2 regions of the Bradyrhizobium sp. WSM2793 genome follow, and region 1 is predicted to be linked to the other one. Evidence: riboswitches for the same ligand, from Rfam matches in the RefSeq annotation. Region 1 holds a riboswitch; the other holds the start of a gene.

The links. A riboswitch is a leader RNA that binds a small molecule or an ion and turns the genes downstream of it on or off. The one in region 1 is predicted to bind cobalamin.
Region 2: another riboswitch for cobalamin. It lies ahead of metE (5-methyltetrahydropteroyltriglutamate--homocysteine S-methyltransferase); the one in region 1 lies ahead of A3AS_RS0102190 (energy-coupling factor ABC transporter permease).

The regions. Positions count from the first base shown of each region.
Region 1 is NZ_KB902768.1:500,426-508,119, reverse strand. It holds gene cobT (nicotinate-nucleotide--dimethylbenzimidazole phosphoribosyltransferase) at 1-625, opposite strand, end outside; gene cobF (precorrin-6A synthase (deacetylating)) at 636-1,385, opposite strand; gene A3AS_RS0102190 (energy-coupling factor ABC transporter permease) at 1,432-2,109, opposite strand; cobalamin riboswitch at 2,146-2,365, opposite strand; gene cobA (uroporphyrinogen-III C-methyltransferase) at 2,411-3,142, opposite strand; gene A3AS_RS0102180 (cobyrinate a,c-diamide synthase) at 3,139-4,449, opposite strand; gene cobM (precorrin-4 C(11)-methyltransferase) at 4,449-5,231, opposite strand; gene A3AS_RS0102170 (cobalamin biosynthesis protein) at 5,228-5,596, opposite strand; gene A3AS_RS0102165 (bifunctional cobalt-precorrin-7 (C(5))-methyltransferase/cobalt-precorrin-6B (C(15))-methyltransferase) at 5,593-6,774, opposite strand; gene A3AS_RS0102160 (cobalt-precorrin-6A reductase) at 6,785-7,531, shown strand; gene cobJ (precorrin-3B C(17)-methyltransferase) at 7,507-7,694, opposite strand, start outside.
Region 2 is NZ_KB902792.1:89,656-97,349, reverse strand. It holds gene A3AS_RS49240 (hypothetical protein) at 1-177, opposite strand, end outside; gene A3AS_RS49235 (thermonuclease family protein) at 197-652, opposite strand; gene A3AS_RS0125540 (nodulate formation efficiency C protein) at 1,442-2,305, opposite strand; cobalamin riboswitch at 3,273-3,476, shown strand; gene metE (5-methyltetrahydropteroyltriglutamate--homocysteine S-methyltransferase) at 3,577-5,922, shown strand; gene A3AS_RS0125530 (radical SAM protein) at 6,662-7,540, opposite strand.

The DNA of each region.
Region 1 (7,694 bases):
GGCCGGCCGCATCGACGCCGGTGCCGCTGCCCGCGATCTCTTCGGCGCTGATGCCGAGCAGGCCCGCCGCGATCGCCGCCGACGTGGTGGTGTTGCCGATCCCCATCTCGCCGAAGATCAAGAGATCGGGCTGATTGGCTTGCGCGCGCGCAACCGCGCGCTGGCCGGCCTCGAACGCATACGCCAGCTCGGCGGGTGCGAGCGCGGCTTCGACGCTGAAATCGCGCGTGCCATGGCGCGGCTTGTCGGAGATGACACCCGCCATCGCCTCTGTTGCCAGCGTGCCGGCGTCGACCACCTCCAGGCTCGAGCCAAGCTCGCGCGCCAGCACCGAGATCGCGGCGCCGCCGGAGGCAAAGTTCGCCATCATCGCGATGGTCACGGCTTGCGGATAGGCCGAGACGCCCTGCGCGACGATGCCGTGGTCGCCGGCGAAGACGATGATCGGCACCCGTGCGGCACGCGGCTGTTCGGTCGCCTGCAGGCCCGCAAGCTCGATCGCGAGCTGCTCCAGCCGGCCAAGTGCACCGGTCGGCTTTGTCAGTTGCGCCTGCCGTGCGATCGCCGCCTCGCGATGCACGGCGGAGACATCGGGGCAATTTCGGGTGACCCATTCGGGGAGCATGCTGCCTCGCTTACGGCCTGCGCTTGAGAATGTAGCTGTCCATGATCCAGCCATGCCGCTCGCGCGCTTCCTGCCGCGCCGCGACGATGCGCGGGCCAACCTCGGCGAGCACGCCGGACATGACGATCTGATCGGGCATGCCGAGATAGGCGCCCCAATAGATTTGAATCCCGGCTGGATCAAGCGACTGGAATGCCGTGCCGCCGTCGAGCATTACAACAACGGTATCCACCCCTGCCGGCCAGCCGCCTTCGCGCAAACGCCGCCCCGTCGTGACCAGAAAGGGCTCGCCTATATCGTTGAGCGGCAGCGCATGCGCCGCGCACAGCGCCTGGATCGAGGTGATGCCGGGCACGACCTCGATGTCAGGCAGGGGATTGAGCCGCCGCGCAATGCGCAGCGAGGAGTCGTAGAGCGAAGGATCGCCCCAGATCAGCAGCGCAACCTTGCCCTCGCCTTCGAGATGGTTCGCAATCGCTTTCGACCAAGTCGCGGCAACCGCATCGTGCCAATCGTCCACGCCCTTACGGTATTCCGCCTCACCTGCGTCGCGCACGGGAAGGTCGAATTCGGCGATGGCTGTCTTGTCGCTGGTAAGCACATCCGCGCAGATCGTCCGCCTGAGATCGGCGAGATCGGACTTCGCCGTTCCCTTGCGCGGGATCAGGACGAGATCGGCGGCGTTGATCGCTCGGACAGCGGCGCGCGTCAGCTGGTCGGGATCGCCGCAACCGATGCCTATCAGGGAAAGCGTGAGCATCGCGAACGCGACGGGCGGCCTTGCTGGCCGCCCGTTCGCTTGTCTCTCAGGCCGGGTTATGCAGGCGCGGGGTGACGAGACCGGGCGCGGTGACGCCGCGCAGCGACTTCGCCAGTGCCAGTACCGCGAGATCGGCGAGCGGCTCGATCACGATGACCAGCGCATAGGACGCCGCGAACGTCGCGATGTTGGCGAGGTTGCTCATCGCAAAGCCCGAGCCATAGAGCGCCCAGAACGCCACCCAGGCGATCACGCCGGCCTGGTAGGTCGTCGAGAGCGCCAACGCCTGCCGATACTTCAAATCGACATAGGCGGTGTTCCGCGAGATGATCCGTGTGGCGATCGCCTGGATCGCGAACAGCGGCACCAGCAGCGTCGTGACGTTCATGCCGTATTGCGGGATGTCGACCGGCTCGAAGAATACGCCCTGGAGCAGCAGGCCGAATGCGAGGCCGAAGGCCGCGGGCGCTGCGCCGAACAGCAGGAACAGTGTCGAGCCGAGAATGAAGTGCACCTCGGAGACGCCGACCGGGAAGTGCGGCAGTATCTCGAAGAAGATGAACACAAGGACTGTGGTGGCGAGCGTCCGCGCTGCGAACGACGTGATGCCCTGCTCACGCACGGTCTCCACCGCAAGCTTCAGCGCAACGCCGCCTGCGGCGATGCCGGTTGCGTAACTCAACACGAGCTTGGCGCCCGTCACGACCCCGGGTTCGATATGCATGGCTCAATTCCTTCCTGCCGTCACACCCGACGGCCTTGGCCTCAAAACGTGCAGGGCCGGTCTCCTGGCTCGCGGTTCCCCGGGATTTCCGGCCTTCCCGGACCTTGCGGCCCAGTGGCTGATCGGAGTCCCTCACCGCTTACAGTCGCGGGGGCGGCCGGGGTTTTGGGCGACGCAACTGGGTCCGCCCACCCCCATTCCCGATTATGCTCCGGCGCTTTGCGCCGCGTCGAGCACCATGCCTCTCTTGTGTGCCCCTTTCGCTGAGCCTGCGTCAAGGGGCGAACGGCGGCCAAGGCTGTCATGACGGATAATCCCCCGCCAGCGCCCCAAACAGGATCACGGCGGCCGTCGAGGCGGCGCCGCCGCGCGCAAGCTGCTCGGCAAGCTCGGCGATGGTGGTGCGGACCAGCCGTTCGTCCGGGCGGCCGAGGGATTCGGCGAACAGCGCGGGGGTATCCGCAGCGAGGCCGTGCGCGACCAACTTTGCGACAAGCGCGGGGAAGGTGCGCCGGCCCATATAGACCACGGTCGTCGCCTCAGGATCGGCCAGGGCCGCCCAATTCAGATTCGGCGGCAACTCGCCGGTGACATCAGCGCCGGTGACGAATTGCACCCGGCGCGAGGTGTGGCGCCGGGTCAGGGGGATGCCGGCTTGCGCCGCGGCAACGCAGGCCGAGGTGACGCCGGGAACGATCTCGTAGCCGATGCCGGCCTCACGCAGCGTCTCCAGCTCCTCCTCGAGCCGGCCGAAAATGCCGGCATCGCCCGACTTGAGCCGAACCACGCGCACACCTGTTGCGGCATAGTCGACCAGCAGGCGGTTGACGTGGTGCTGCTTGGTCGAGGGACGCCCTGCCCGTTTCCCCACCGCGACGAGATTGGCGCCGGGCCGGGCGAGATCAAGGATCGCGCCGGAGGCGAGATCGTCATAGAGCACGACGTCGGCCTCGCGCAGCCGCGCGGCGCCCTTGAGCGTGAGAAGCTCGGGGTCGCCGGGTCCGGCGGAGATGAAGGAGACGAATCCGCTCACCGGTCCTCCGCGATCAGATGAAAGAACGTGCCGGTGGCGTGGCCGCGCTGCGAGCCGGTCTCGGCAATGACCGCGCCGGTTGCATCGTGCACGACTGCCAACGGCGTATCAGGCTGGGCAAGAATGGTCGAATAGTGGAACTCATGGCCGCGCAGACGTGCACTGGGGCGATGTCCCGGCATCGGCGCGGCCAGCGTCGCGAGACGATAACCGAGATGCATGCGACGTTTGGCAAAGCTGGTCTCGAGGCCAAGCAGGCCTGTCATCTCATGGCGAACACCGTCCGCATCGGTCAAAGCGGTTCCCAGCACCATATAGCCTCCGCATTCGCCGTGCACCGGTCGCGTTTCGGCGAAGGCGCGCAGGCCGCTGCGAAAACGCGCATTGGCCGCGATCTTGCCGGCATGCAGCTCGGGATAACCGCCGGGCAGCCAGCACACATCGGCGCTCGCGTCGGGCGCTTCATCGGAGAGCGGCGAGAATGTCGAGATCTCCGCGCCCGCCCCGCGCCAGGCTTCCAGCATGTGCGGATAGACGAAAGAGAACGCCGCATCGCGCGCGAGCGCGATGCGCTGGCCCGGCGGCGTCACGTTCAGCCCATTCGCGGCGGGTTGTGGTGTCCAGGACGCAGCCGATCGCAGCACCGCATCGAGATCGACATGCTCGGCAACGAAGCGCGCGGCCTCGTCGATCAGCTTGCCGATCTCGGCCTGCTCCTCGGCCTGCACCAGGCCGAGATGCCGCTTCGGCAGGCTGATCTCGGCATGGCGCGGCAGCGCGCCGAACACGGCAATGCCCGCGTCGTTGAGCGCACGCCGCACGAGGTCTTCGTGGCGCGGGCTGGCAACGCGGTTGAGCACGACACCGGCGAGCCGTACGCCGGGGCGATAATCACGAAGACCCGCGGCGATCGCCGCCGCGGTCTGCGCTTGTCCGGAAGGATCGATCACCAGCACCACCGGCCAGCCCAGCATCTCCGCAATGTCGGCGGTGGCACCGGTGCCGGAAACACCGGGCGCGGCGACGCCGTCGAACAGGCCCATCGATCCCTCGGCAAGCACGACATCGGCGTCCGCGCCGCGGCTGACGAGATGCGAGATCGCCCCGCGATCCATCGCCCAGCTATCGACGTTGACGGAAGCGCGCCCCGTGGCGGCGGCGTGGAAGGCGGGATCGATGTAATCGGGACCGCTCTTGAAGCACTGCACGTTCAAGCCGCGATGGCGCCAGGCGCGCGCGAGCGCCAGCGTCAGCGTGGTCTTGCCGACGCCGGAGGCCGGTGCGGAGATGACGAGGCCTGCCCCCATCACGAGCCCTCCGGAAAACGCGGCTCGGCGCCGACCGGCCGATAGCGGCGATCGTAATCGGCGGCGTAAAGGCGGCTCTCGTCGAAATCCGCAGCGCCGAGCGTCTTGCCGACCAGAATGATCGCGGTGCGCTCCATCTCGGTGCCGATGGCAGCATCGAGCGTAGCCAGCGTGGCGCGGATGATGCGCTGATCCGGCCAGCTCGCGCGCCAGACGATGGCGATCGGGCAATCCGCGCCATAATGCGGCGCGAGCTCGGCGACGACCTTGTCGAGCAGATGGATCGACAGATGGATCGCAAGCACTGCACCGGTCGCGGCGAAGGCTGCCAACTTCTCGCGCTCGGGCATCGCGCTGGCGCGGCCCGGCGTGCGCGTCAGCACGACTGTCTGGGCAAGGCCCGGCAGCGTCAGCTCGACCTCGAGCGCTGCCGCTGCGGCCGAGAAGGACGGCACACCAGGCGTCACAGTGAACGGAATGCCAAGTGCGCGCAGGCGGCGGAGCTGCTCGCCCATCGCCGACCAGATCGAGAGATCGCCCGAATGCAGGCGAGCAACGTCCTTGCCCGCCGCATGCGCGGCAGCGATCTCGGCAATGATCTCGTCGAGCGACAGCGGCGCGGTATTGACGATGCGCGCGCCGGGCGGGCAATGCGCCAGCACGCCCTCGGGGACCAGCGAGCCGGCATAGAGGCAGACCGGACAGACCGCGATCAGGTCGCGCCCCCGCAACGTCAGCAGATCAGGCGCGCCCGGCCCTGCGCCAATGAAATGCACCGTCATGCGCCGTCTCCTTCCGCGATCGCGGCCGTCGCCGTGCGATCCTGCGAGACAACGCGTGTCGAAATCAGCCGTGCACGAGGCCCGGCCGCAGCGAGCGCCGCGGCTTCGGCGACCGATCCAGTGCCGAACTTCTCCATCACGAGATTGGACTGGGTCGGCGTGGCGATGCCGGCCAACATATCGGCTGGAACAGCCTTGATCGGCACACCGCACTCACGCGCGAGCTCCTGCAGCGGCTCAGCATCAGCCTTGTCGCTAACGGTTGCAATCGCCATAAGACCTTCGGGATCACCCGCCGCCAGCAGTGCTTCGCGCAGCGAAGCGAGACTGACATCTCTCCTGAACCCAAACCCGGCCACCTTCATCGGACCGTACTCCACTGCACCACCGGCCGTGCCGTCTCCCAGGAGCGGTAACGGCCGAGCGGGCCAGCATAAGCGATGTCGACCCGCATCAGCTCGCCGCCGTGGCGCTGGTGCAGATCGCCGAGCAACGCTTCCGTCTCCAATGTGACTGAATGTGCAACCAGCCGCGTGCCCGGCGCAAGCCGCGACCAGATCGCATCGAACATCGCGCTATCGAGGCCGCCGCCGATGAAGACCGCATCCGGTGCTTCCAGGGCAGCAACAGCCTCGGGCGCCCTCCCTTTGACGACGGTGATCCGGTGCGAAAGTCCAAACGCCGCTGCATTGCTGCGGATGTTTGCGGCGCGTTCCTCGCGCGCCTCGATCGCAGTCGCCGTCCCGCCGCACAGCGCCCACTCGACCGAGATCGACCCCGAGCCGGCGCCGATATCCCACAGTCGCTCGCCCGGACGCGGCGCCAGCGCCGAGAGCGCGAGCGCGCGCACTGGCCGCTTGGTGATCTGGCCGTCATGGACGAACAGATCGTCCGAAAGTCCCGAGCTGCGGGGAATGCCTTGCGTGCCCCTCGCCTCAACGGCGACTGCGACCAGGTTTCCAGCGGGATCACCGGCGAAACCGTCGGCGCGATGTTCTTGGATGCTTTCGCGCGGACCACCGAGTGCGGCGAGCGTCCAGAAGGCCGAGGCGCCCCATCCGCGCTCGCTCAACCATTTTGCGAGATCGCTTGCCGCTTTCCCATCGCGCACGAGGCAGATGATGCGCGCTCCTCGCACCAGATGCGGAACGAGACGTTCGAACGGTGCGGCGTGAAGCCCCAGGCAGACGGTGGATTCGAGCCGCCAGCCCAGCCGCGCGGCCGCAAGCGAGAAGGTCGACGGTGCCGAATGCGCGATCCACTCGCCGGCCTGCAGCTTCTCGGCGAGAGCTGCACCGGCGCCATGCCAGAACGGATCACCGGAGGCGAGCACCGCCGTCGGCCTGCCGCGGCTGCTCAGAACGATATCGGCGTCGAACGGCACCGGCCACGGACGGCCGCGGCTGCCGACGCCGGCAAGCGCGAGATGCCGTTCACCACCGAAGACGGTTTCGGCCTCATTGAGCGCCTTTCGGCTTGCCTCCGACAGCCCGGCAAGGCCATCTTCGCCGATACCGATGATGGTCAGCCAGGGATCAGCCAAGGAATCAGCCATGAGGCGCGCCCTCATTCTGGGCGGAACTGCCGATGCGAGCTTGCTCGCCGCGGCGATCGCGCGCGCAGGCATCGAGGCCGTCTACTCCTATGGCGGTCGCACCCGCGCGCCTGCCGATCAGCCGCTGCCGACCCGCATCGGCGGCTTCGGCGGCGTTAGCGGACTGGCCGATTACATCCGCCGCGAAGGCATCACGCACGTGATCGACGCGACGCATCCGTTCGCTGCCGAGATGAGCCGCAATGCGGTCGAAGCGTGCGCGGAAACCGCCACACCGCTGATTGCGCTGGAGCGCCCGCGTTGGACGAAAGCGCCCGGCGACAACTGGATCGAAGTCACGGACGTCAGCGCCGCGGTCGCCGCGCTGCCCGAGGCGCCCGCAAAAGTGTTCCTCGCCATCGGACGCCAGCATATCGCGCCGTTTGCGAACAAGCCGCAGCATACCTATACGCTGCGGTTCGTCGATCCGCCGGAGGCTCCCCCGCCCTTCGTCGCCGACGTGATCGTGTCGCGCGGGCCGTTCACATTCGACAGTGAGCTTGATCTGTTGCGTAGGCGCGGCATCGGCTGGATCGTCGCCCGCAATTCCGGCGGCGACGGCGCGCGCGCCAAGATCGACGCGGCCCGCATGCTCGGCCTGCCCGTGATGATGATATCGCGGCCGGAGCTGCCCGAGCGGTTGCGGGTCGAGAGCGTGGCCGAGATCATGCAGTGGCTCGGTCATTCTACCCGCCTCGGCGCATAGACCCAGCGGCCGACCCGGCGCGTCTGCGAATTTCCCACGATCACCAGCGTCCGCATGTCGGCCATCTCGGGCCGAGCTTCGTTCAGCGTGACAGTTTCGATGCTCTCGTCAGAAGCGCTGATCGCGCGTGCAAAAATCACGAGGCGCTCGCCGCAGCCTGCGT
Region 2 (7,694 bases), on a different contig from region 1:
TATCAGACACTCGGGCGAGGGCGGGTCCGATAGCAGAGCGGATCCGAGCAGGAGTTCCTGAGCGTCGATCGGAATCGAACTCGCGCCGACGATGATCGTCCTCTTGTTGCGGCGACGCCAGTCCCAAGGCGCGATGAACGCCCCCGACCACAGCCCCGCATAGCCTGTGCTCGCCACCAACTCATAGATAGCATAGCTATCGGTTAGATGGACCCGACGATAGTGCCCAGCCCGAGCGTACCATCCAGGCGTTCACATCTTCGCCTTCGATAAAGCAACTGCCGAGTGATCTCCTGTACTCATCAACTCCTGTGGTATGACAATCCCACGTTCGTCCGTTCGAATGCTTGATAAGCTCGTCGCGAGCAGCTACGCCGCAAGCCCATTTCCTGCCGTGGGCGTCGAGGCAAATCTGATCAGTCTCAGGAGCTTCGATCCCTGAGAGCCGAATCTTGGTTTGCTCGATCTCGATCGTATTGCCGTCGACGATGCGCGGAGCACCGCTGAGTTTTCCCGCGCAGACCGGAGATGTGATGAGAGCGAGCAATGCGACCATCATTACGCGGTGTTTCATCCCGACAATAACCTTTCGCTCTTGATCCATGTTCACGCACGAGCCGGTGCCGCCACATTCGACCGCTGGACGCATCATGTCCGTTATTCGGCCGGCATCGTTCGACGTGTGCTTTATGAAAGCTTGGTCGAGATTTCGAACCTACGACCTGACGCTGCGTGAGGTTCAAGAGATTTCTTCTGGTGCGCGTGTCGCGGTATCCTTCGAGCGTCGCCGGTCTCTCTCACTGGGCGCGCACTGCACCCTCTCGACCTGAGGAGGAGATCCCCATCGCTCAGCGCCGAACTCGCGATGCAGGAGAAAGCCGAAGCTCGGAACGCTGTTTCTGCCGCGCTTGAACAAAAAGCGCCTGTGAATTTTTGGCGGTGGAGTAGAAGTCAGGCGTGGACGAGCGACCCTGCTATGCTTCGTGCCAACTTCCATCGGCAGACAGAAGGCTGCCGGCGGTCTCGACGAGAGCGATGACATTTCGCCGTAAATTCCTGTCACGAAAAGCTCTGGTGCGGTTTGGCCGACTCAAGCTACGCATCATTCTCAACCACTCGCTGCACAATGGGAATGAAATGGTTGCAGCCACCCGTGAACTGCCGGTCTCTTCTTACGCGCTTGAAGTGGATGGCCGACTCAGAGCCGAATTCCCAACCAGAGACGACGCTAGGGCAGGTGGAGCAGAACTCAAGAAGCGTTTTCCCATGCGAGCTAATCGTGCTGCCCGAGGTTTTCGATGACGGGCTGAAGCCTGCGGGAAAGGCTCGCGACTGTTGCGAAGGCGTAAACACTGCGACTTTAGGGCTGATATGTCTTGCAGTTGCTCTGAGGCGTTCGGCGCTAAAGGAGCTGCGGTGCGATCTTGCTCTGCGGGACCATTTACCGAGGCCTTTCGCTCCCCTCTAACTCGTCCCGTTCCTTTGGCTCCATGCGAGCGAACCAGGAGCCAGGAGGAAAGGCCGCGATACGCTTGGCAAAAGAAGATTGCGGCTCCCAATCTTGTCCTTCGCTCTTCTCGAAAGTGATGACCCCGTTATGGGTAAAATAGCGGGGCCCTGCGATATTACAGTTCACCAAAAGCAGAACGCGCCACAGATCACCCTTCTCGGTTGGCTTGTCATTCTGCTTCGGCAAGTAGTTCACTCCGACAGGTTCAACGATGTTGCAGCGGCCCTGCCGCAGAAGATCGCCGAGCTGGCCCTGCGCGGTCGTCACAAAGTTGAAGTTGGTCGGGTCATGCAGAAAGCGAAGATTTGCGTCCCTTTCGCCATCCGCGACTTCACTGGCGATCAACGAGAGCGCCAGGGCGCGCCAGCCCAATTCCATCGGCTTTGCATAGGTCGACGCAAGTTCAATCGTCCCGTCGAGCGCGATCTTCCAGGTGATAACGTACTGTTCGTCTGATTTATTGTCCCGGTGCCTGGTCCACGAAACGAAAACATATTCATTTCGGTCAAGTTCAGCGACGCCCCACGTTCGAGGGACGAAGTGTGCCACCTTCGAGACGTTGGAGAGAATTTGTTCTATCGTCTCACCATCTTGCGCTCGCCACGTTGACTTGACTATGTCGACAAGGGGGCTGTCGTTGGCGCGAACACTGTTGCTCATGGCAGCCAGCGCGGCCAGGCAGATCAGCGGTCCACCGAGACAAAACCATAGCGCGCGTCTTCCAGACATTCTCTTCATAACCGTCCGCCCATCTGGTTTTTCATCAACACGTCTTTCAAAGCGGGCAACCTTCAACTTGTTATGCGCGAGCGCAAGAAGTTAGCGGCTACGCGACGGGGCGACCGATGGTGTCCCGCGCGAGCAGGCGCTCCCCTCTATGTCACGCGCCGCTAACTTCAGTCGCCAGCGACAGCCCCAATTTGCTGTGCTGGACATGCCCAGCAGGAGGAGACTGGGCATGCCGAGGACTTGCATTCTTCGTGCCAGGTAATAGACGGCAATTCGCACCGGTTTTATGTCCTCTTTGTCGACTTTCCGACTTGCGACGTTTCGATCGTTCCATTCAGCCTATCCATCGCGGCTTATCTATCCTCGTCACGCACCGGATATTCGACGGCGCAGGGGAACGCCTCAGTGTCCTGATGAGAATGGGGAGCACGTTTGCCGCCATTGAACCGTTTGGTTTATCGTTGCCGGAATGTGGGCCTTCGATCTCTGCCATGCCTTTGGGCACTTGTGGCCAAGGGGCCGCGGCGCGGTTGGCGCTCTTTTCGCGATATGCGGCGCTCCGGAAGTCGAGGGCAGCCTCCGTCAGCTGCGCTTTGCACAAGATGGCCAAGGACGCCAAGCCAATCTTCACCGTTGAGCATTTGGAGTCTTGCTGGCACGCAAATCAACGTGTTCGCCGCGTATGTTGCTGGCTTTCGCCAGGTGTCTTGGGCCTAATCAACACGGATCCTGTTGGTCGAGAAGGCGGCTGGGATGGCGGACGTGCTCGAAGAACCGCTGGGAAGCCGGGACTCGCATCAAATGCGTTCTGCTCGAGGCAGCAGTCCCGGCCGCGCAAGCCGCATTTGTCCTTTCCACCGATCTGGCGTGCGGCCCCACGCGCAGGTAGCTACGAGGTCATTCTGATATCGCTGATTGGAGAGCGCTTCTAAATCGTGGTCAGCGATAGAGAGACTCGGTCATTCGCGTAGCAGATGTTCGCAGCATTAGCTTGCGACATAATCTGAGAGGTTGACGGAAGAGTTCTCTTGCCGATAATCGAAGTCGTCGAGGTTCTCCGGTTTGCATTTGATCCGGAGCTAAGAGGGAAGCCGGTGAAAATGCCGGCGCTGCCCCCGCAACTGTGAGCGGCGAGCCGCTGTCCAACGATGTCACTGAAGCCTGCGCGGCTTCGGGAAGGCCGGACAGCAGCGATGACCCGCGAGCCAGGAGACCTGCCCCGACAATATATCGTCCACGGGCGGGGTGTCCCGGTGGTGCGCCAAGCAGCCGTCGCACCGCGCGACTTCCCCTGCTGCGTCCGCCATGGCCTTTGCCCCCAACATGGGGTTTACGCTATGTCTCTTCTCTCCCTTCCGGTTGCCACGCTCGGAACGCCACGCATCGGTCCCAGGCGCGAGCTCAAACTCGCTCTAGAAAGCTACTGGGCCGGAAAAAGCGGCGAACAGCAGTTGCTCGAGGACGCAGCTGGCCTGCGTGCCGCGAACTGGGCTCGTCAGAAATCTATCGGCGTCACGGTCATTCCATCGAATGATTTCTCGCTGTATGACCAGGTGCTCGACACAAGTGTCATGGTTGGCGCCATCCCGGAGATCTACGCCTCGAAAGCCGAATCCGTTTCGCTCAAGACGTACTTCGCCATGGCCCGCGGTTCACAATGCGACGACCAGGATGCGAGTTGCGGTCATGGACCGCGCGGATTTGGCGCTTCCGCGCAGGAGATGACCAAGTGGTTCGACACCAACTACCACTACATGGTCCCCGAGTTTCACAGGGGACAGACTTTCAGGCTATGCTCTCGCAAGCCGATCGAGGAGTATGAGGAAGCCAAGGCCCTTGGCTTTCAGACCCGCCCTGTCCTGATCGGGCCGGTCACATTCCTAAAGCTCGGCAAGAGTGCCGATCCTGCGTTCCAGCCACTCTCACTACTGGATGAACTGATACCGGCCTATATCGAGGTTCTGCAGGAATTGGCCAAACGTGGGGCAAATTGGGTTCAGTTCGATGAGCCCTGCCTGGTTCTTGATGTGGATGAGGGGGCGCGAAAATCTCTGCTCCATGCCTATGACCGGCTCGCCAAGGAGGGGCCGGCCATCAAGATCATGGTTGCCAGCTATTTTGGCAACCTCGGCGACAACCTGGACACCGCCTTGAGGCTGCCAGTTGCCGGACTTCACCTCGATCTGGTTCGAGCGCCACAGTTATTGGACCAGATCATTGCTGGCCGCCGAAGTGATCTCGTCATCTCGCTCGGCGTGATCGACGGCCGGAATGTATGGCGGTCGAATTTGTCCTCGCTGCGCCAGCGGCTCGAACCCGCGATTGCGAAGCTTGGCAAGGATCGTGTACAGATCGCCCCATCCTGCTCGCTGCTTCATGTGCCGGTCGATGTTGAACTCGAGACCGGGCTCGCTTCCGACGTCAAGAGCTGGCTTGCTTTCTCGGTCCAGAAGATGCGCGAGCTTGCGATCCTGGCGCGGGCACTCGCAGGCGACCAGAATGTTGCGCTAGCTCTTGCCGAGTCGGAATGTGCTGCGACTGTCCGCCTGACTTCGCCGAAAATCCGCGATGCCAATGTCGCTGCCCGGATGAGAGCGATCGACCATAGCATGCGCCGGCGCGCCAGCCCATTTGCCCGTCGTGCCGAGATCCAAAGCAATCGTTTCGGACTACCGGCTTTTCCTACCACGACGATCGGATCGTTTCCGCAGACCCCAGAGGTCCGGAATGCCCGTGCGGCGCATGCGCGAGGCGCGATGAGCGACGCGCAATACGACAGGTTCCTCAAGGAGGAGACTGCGCGCGCCGTACGTTGGCAGGAGAACATCGGTCTTGACGTCCTCGTGCACGGCGAGTTCGAGCGCAATGACATGGTGCAGTACTTCGGCGAGCAACTCGCCGGCTTCGCATTTACCAGGAACGGATGGGTGCAATCCTACGGCTCGCGCTGCGTCAGGCCACCGATCCTATTTGGCGATGTCTTGCGGTCGAAGCCTATCACCGTAGACTGGTGGCGCTACGCGCAATCACTAACGAGCAAGCTGATGAAGGCGATGTTGACCGGACCGGTGACGATCTTGAACTGGTCCTTTGTTCGCGATGATATTCCCAGAAGCGAGGTCTGCCGCCAGATTGCGCTCGCGATCCGAGACGAAGTCCGTGATCTCGAAAATGCTGGTGCGACCATGATCCAGATCGACGAAGCTGCACTCCGCGAAGGATTGCCGTTGCGCCGATCGGAGTGGACGGCTTATCTCGACTGGGCCGTAGATTGCTTCCGCATCTGCTCATCGGGCGTCGCCGATCAAACGCAAATTCATACGCATATGTGCTACTCGGAGTTCAACGACATCATCGGTGCGATTGCTGCAATGGATGCGGATGTCATCTCGATCGAGACGTCGCGCTCGAAAATGGAACTACTCGACGTGTTCAGGAACTACAAATATCCAAATCAGATCGGGCCGGGCGTGTACGACATCCACTCTCCACGCGTTCCGGAGACGGGCGAAATAAAGGAGCTGATGGCATTGGCTCGGACACGGCTGCAGGATTCGCAGCTCTGGGTCAATCCGGACTGCGGCCTGAAGACGCGCAAATGGGAGGAGGTTCGGCCGGCGCTAGCGAACATGGTCGCTGCCGCCCGCGAACTGCGCGCTGCATCCGATCCGCGAGGCCGTTAATCCCGGGTTTGGGTCTTTTCTCGACAAAGCTGATCCGCTTGTGCTCATTTGGGTTCTCGACGATCGAGGGAGCCTTGGGAACACAAAAAGATGCCCGGCCCCGCTTAGCGGGCCGGGCGGAAGTAAAGTCTGGGAGGAGCGACGCTGACGCATCGCGCGGACTTCCATCGGCGGAGGGAGGACAGCCGCCGGTTCGATCACGGCGAGGACATTCGCCGAAGATCTGAGCCCAGTTGAAGCACAAGCTCAGCGTAGCTCAATTATGCCGTGGTATGCGACCGATATAGCTTGAGATTAGAAATCTACACCAACGGTTGTCGCTCATGTGCACGTTGGCAGCGGTTGCCGACAGCAACGAGGGGCAGTGATGCCGGGCGGTCGCCGCAGGGCACCAACCGCAAGCTCGGTGCGCTTTCCAGCCTGGAAAACTTATGCTCGATCAGCGCGACGATACCAAAAAAAACCGGCTCCAAGAATCTCCCAAGCGTAGCCAGTGCATGAGCGGTTACTATTGATTTGGACCCTGCTTAAGGCATCCTTGGTCGACCGGTTCCACCCGATAGGCGGGTTTCGGCTTGGGCCTCTGTTTGAGATCTATGAGCGGGCCACGCAGAGTATGTCACGAACTTAAGGTGGCGTGTGCCGACAGGGTGCTCCTCAGCCGTGAGTGTGGTCCTGCTCGGCGCAGCCGGTTCAGACCGCCCGATGCGAGCAAGGTAGTCCTTGGTCGAGACGGCGTTCACGACGAACCCTTGCTGCATGCGCCCGATGGCGCTGGCGCCGAGACCAATGAGGGCGTCACGCAATCGTCAGTATAGCCCTGGAAGTTGCGCTTCAGCCTGCCTTCCTGCTTCGCCCGGGCAAGACTTTCGTGCGGCAGGGCAAAGTGATCGATGCCGACGCGTGCGTATCCAGCATCAATTAAAGCTTCCGCGATCGTTTCGAATTGGAGGTAGCGCTCGACACTGTCGGGCAGATTGAATTCATCGATCTTGCGTTGATGCTTCTTGAATGCAGGAATATGCGCGTAGCCGAAGGCCGAAATCCGATCCGGATGCAACTCGAGGCATTTGGCGACGGTGTCCAGGCACGAAGCGACTGTCTGCTGGGGCAGGCCATAGAATAGGTCGAAATTGATCCTGCCGACGCCGGCGCGGCGTAACCGATCGACCGAAGTCGCGGTCTGACCGAAGCTCTGCAGATGATTGATAGCCCGCTGAACAACTGGATCGAAGCTCTGGACGCCAAGACTCGCCCGGTTGACCCCGCAATAGCCAAGCGTCTCGGCCATCGGCTCGCTCAACATGCGTGGATCGATCTCCACAGCGATCTCTGCATCAGGTAGGACGGCGAACGAATAACGTAACGAACCGACCAGATCAGCAAACGTTTCAGGCGTCATGACCGTGGTGATACCACCCCCGAAGTGGATATGAGAGATCGGTTGTCGTTGCCCGGCTACCTCTGCAACGAGGTAGGCTTCAGTCCGCAGTCCAGCCGCATAGATCGCGATCGGCTCGTCGCGTTTCGTAACAGACGTGTGGCAGCCGCAGTACCAGCACATGCTTCGACAAAATGGCACGTGCACGTAGATCGAGGCGGATTGCTGGCCGCCCAAAGACTTGAGCCACGCTTGATAGTCTAACTCGCGAACTGACGCTGAGAAATGCGAGGACGTCGGATAGCTGGTGTAGCGCGGTAGGGGGCCAGGCCGTAGAATTGTGCCAGGTCCGGTCGCATTCGGATGCCTTTCTTGCTTTCTGGACCCGATT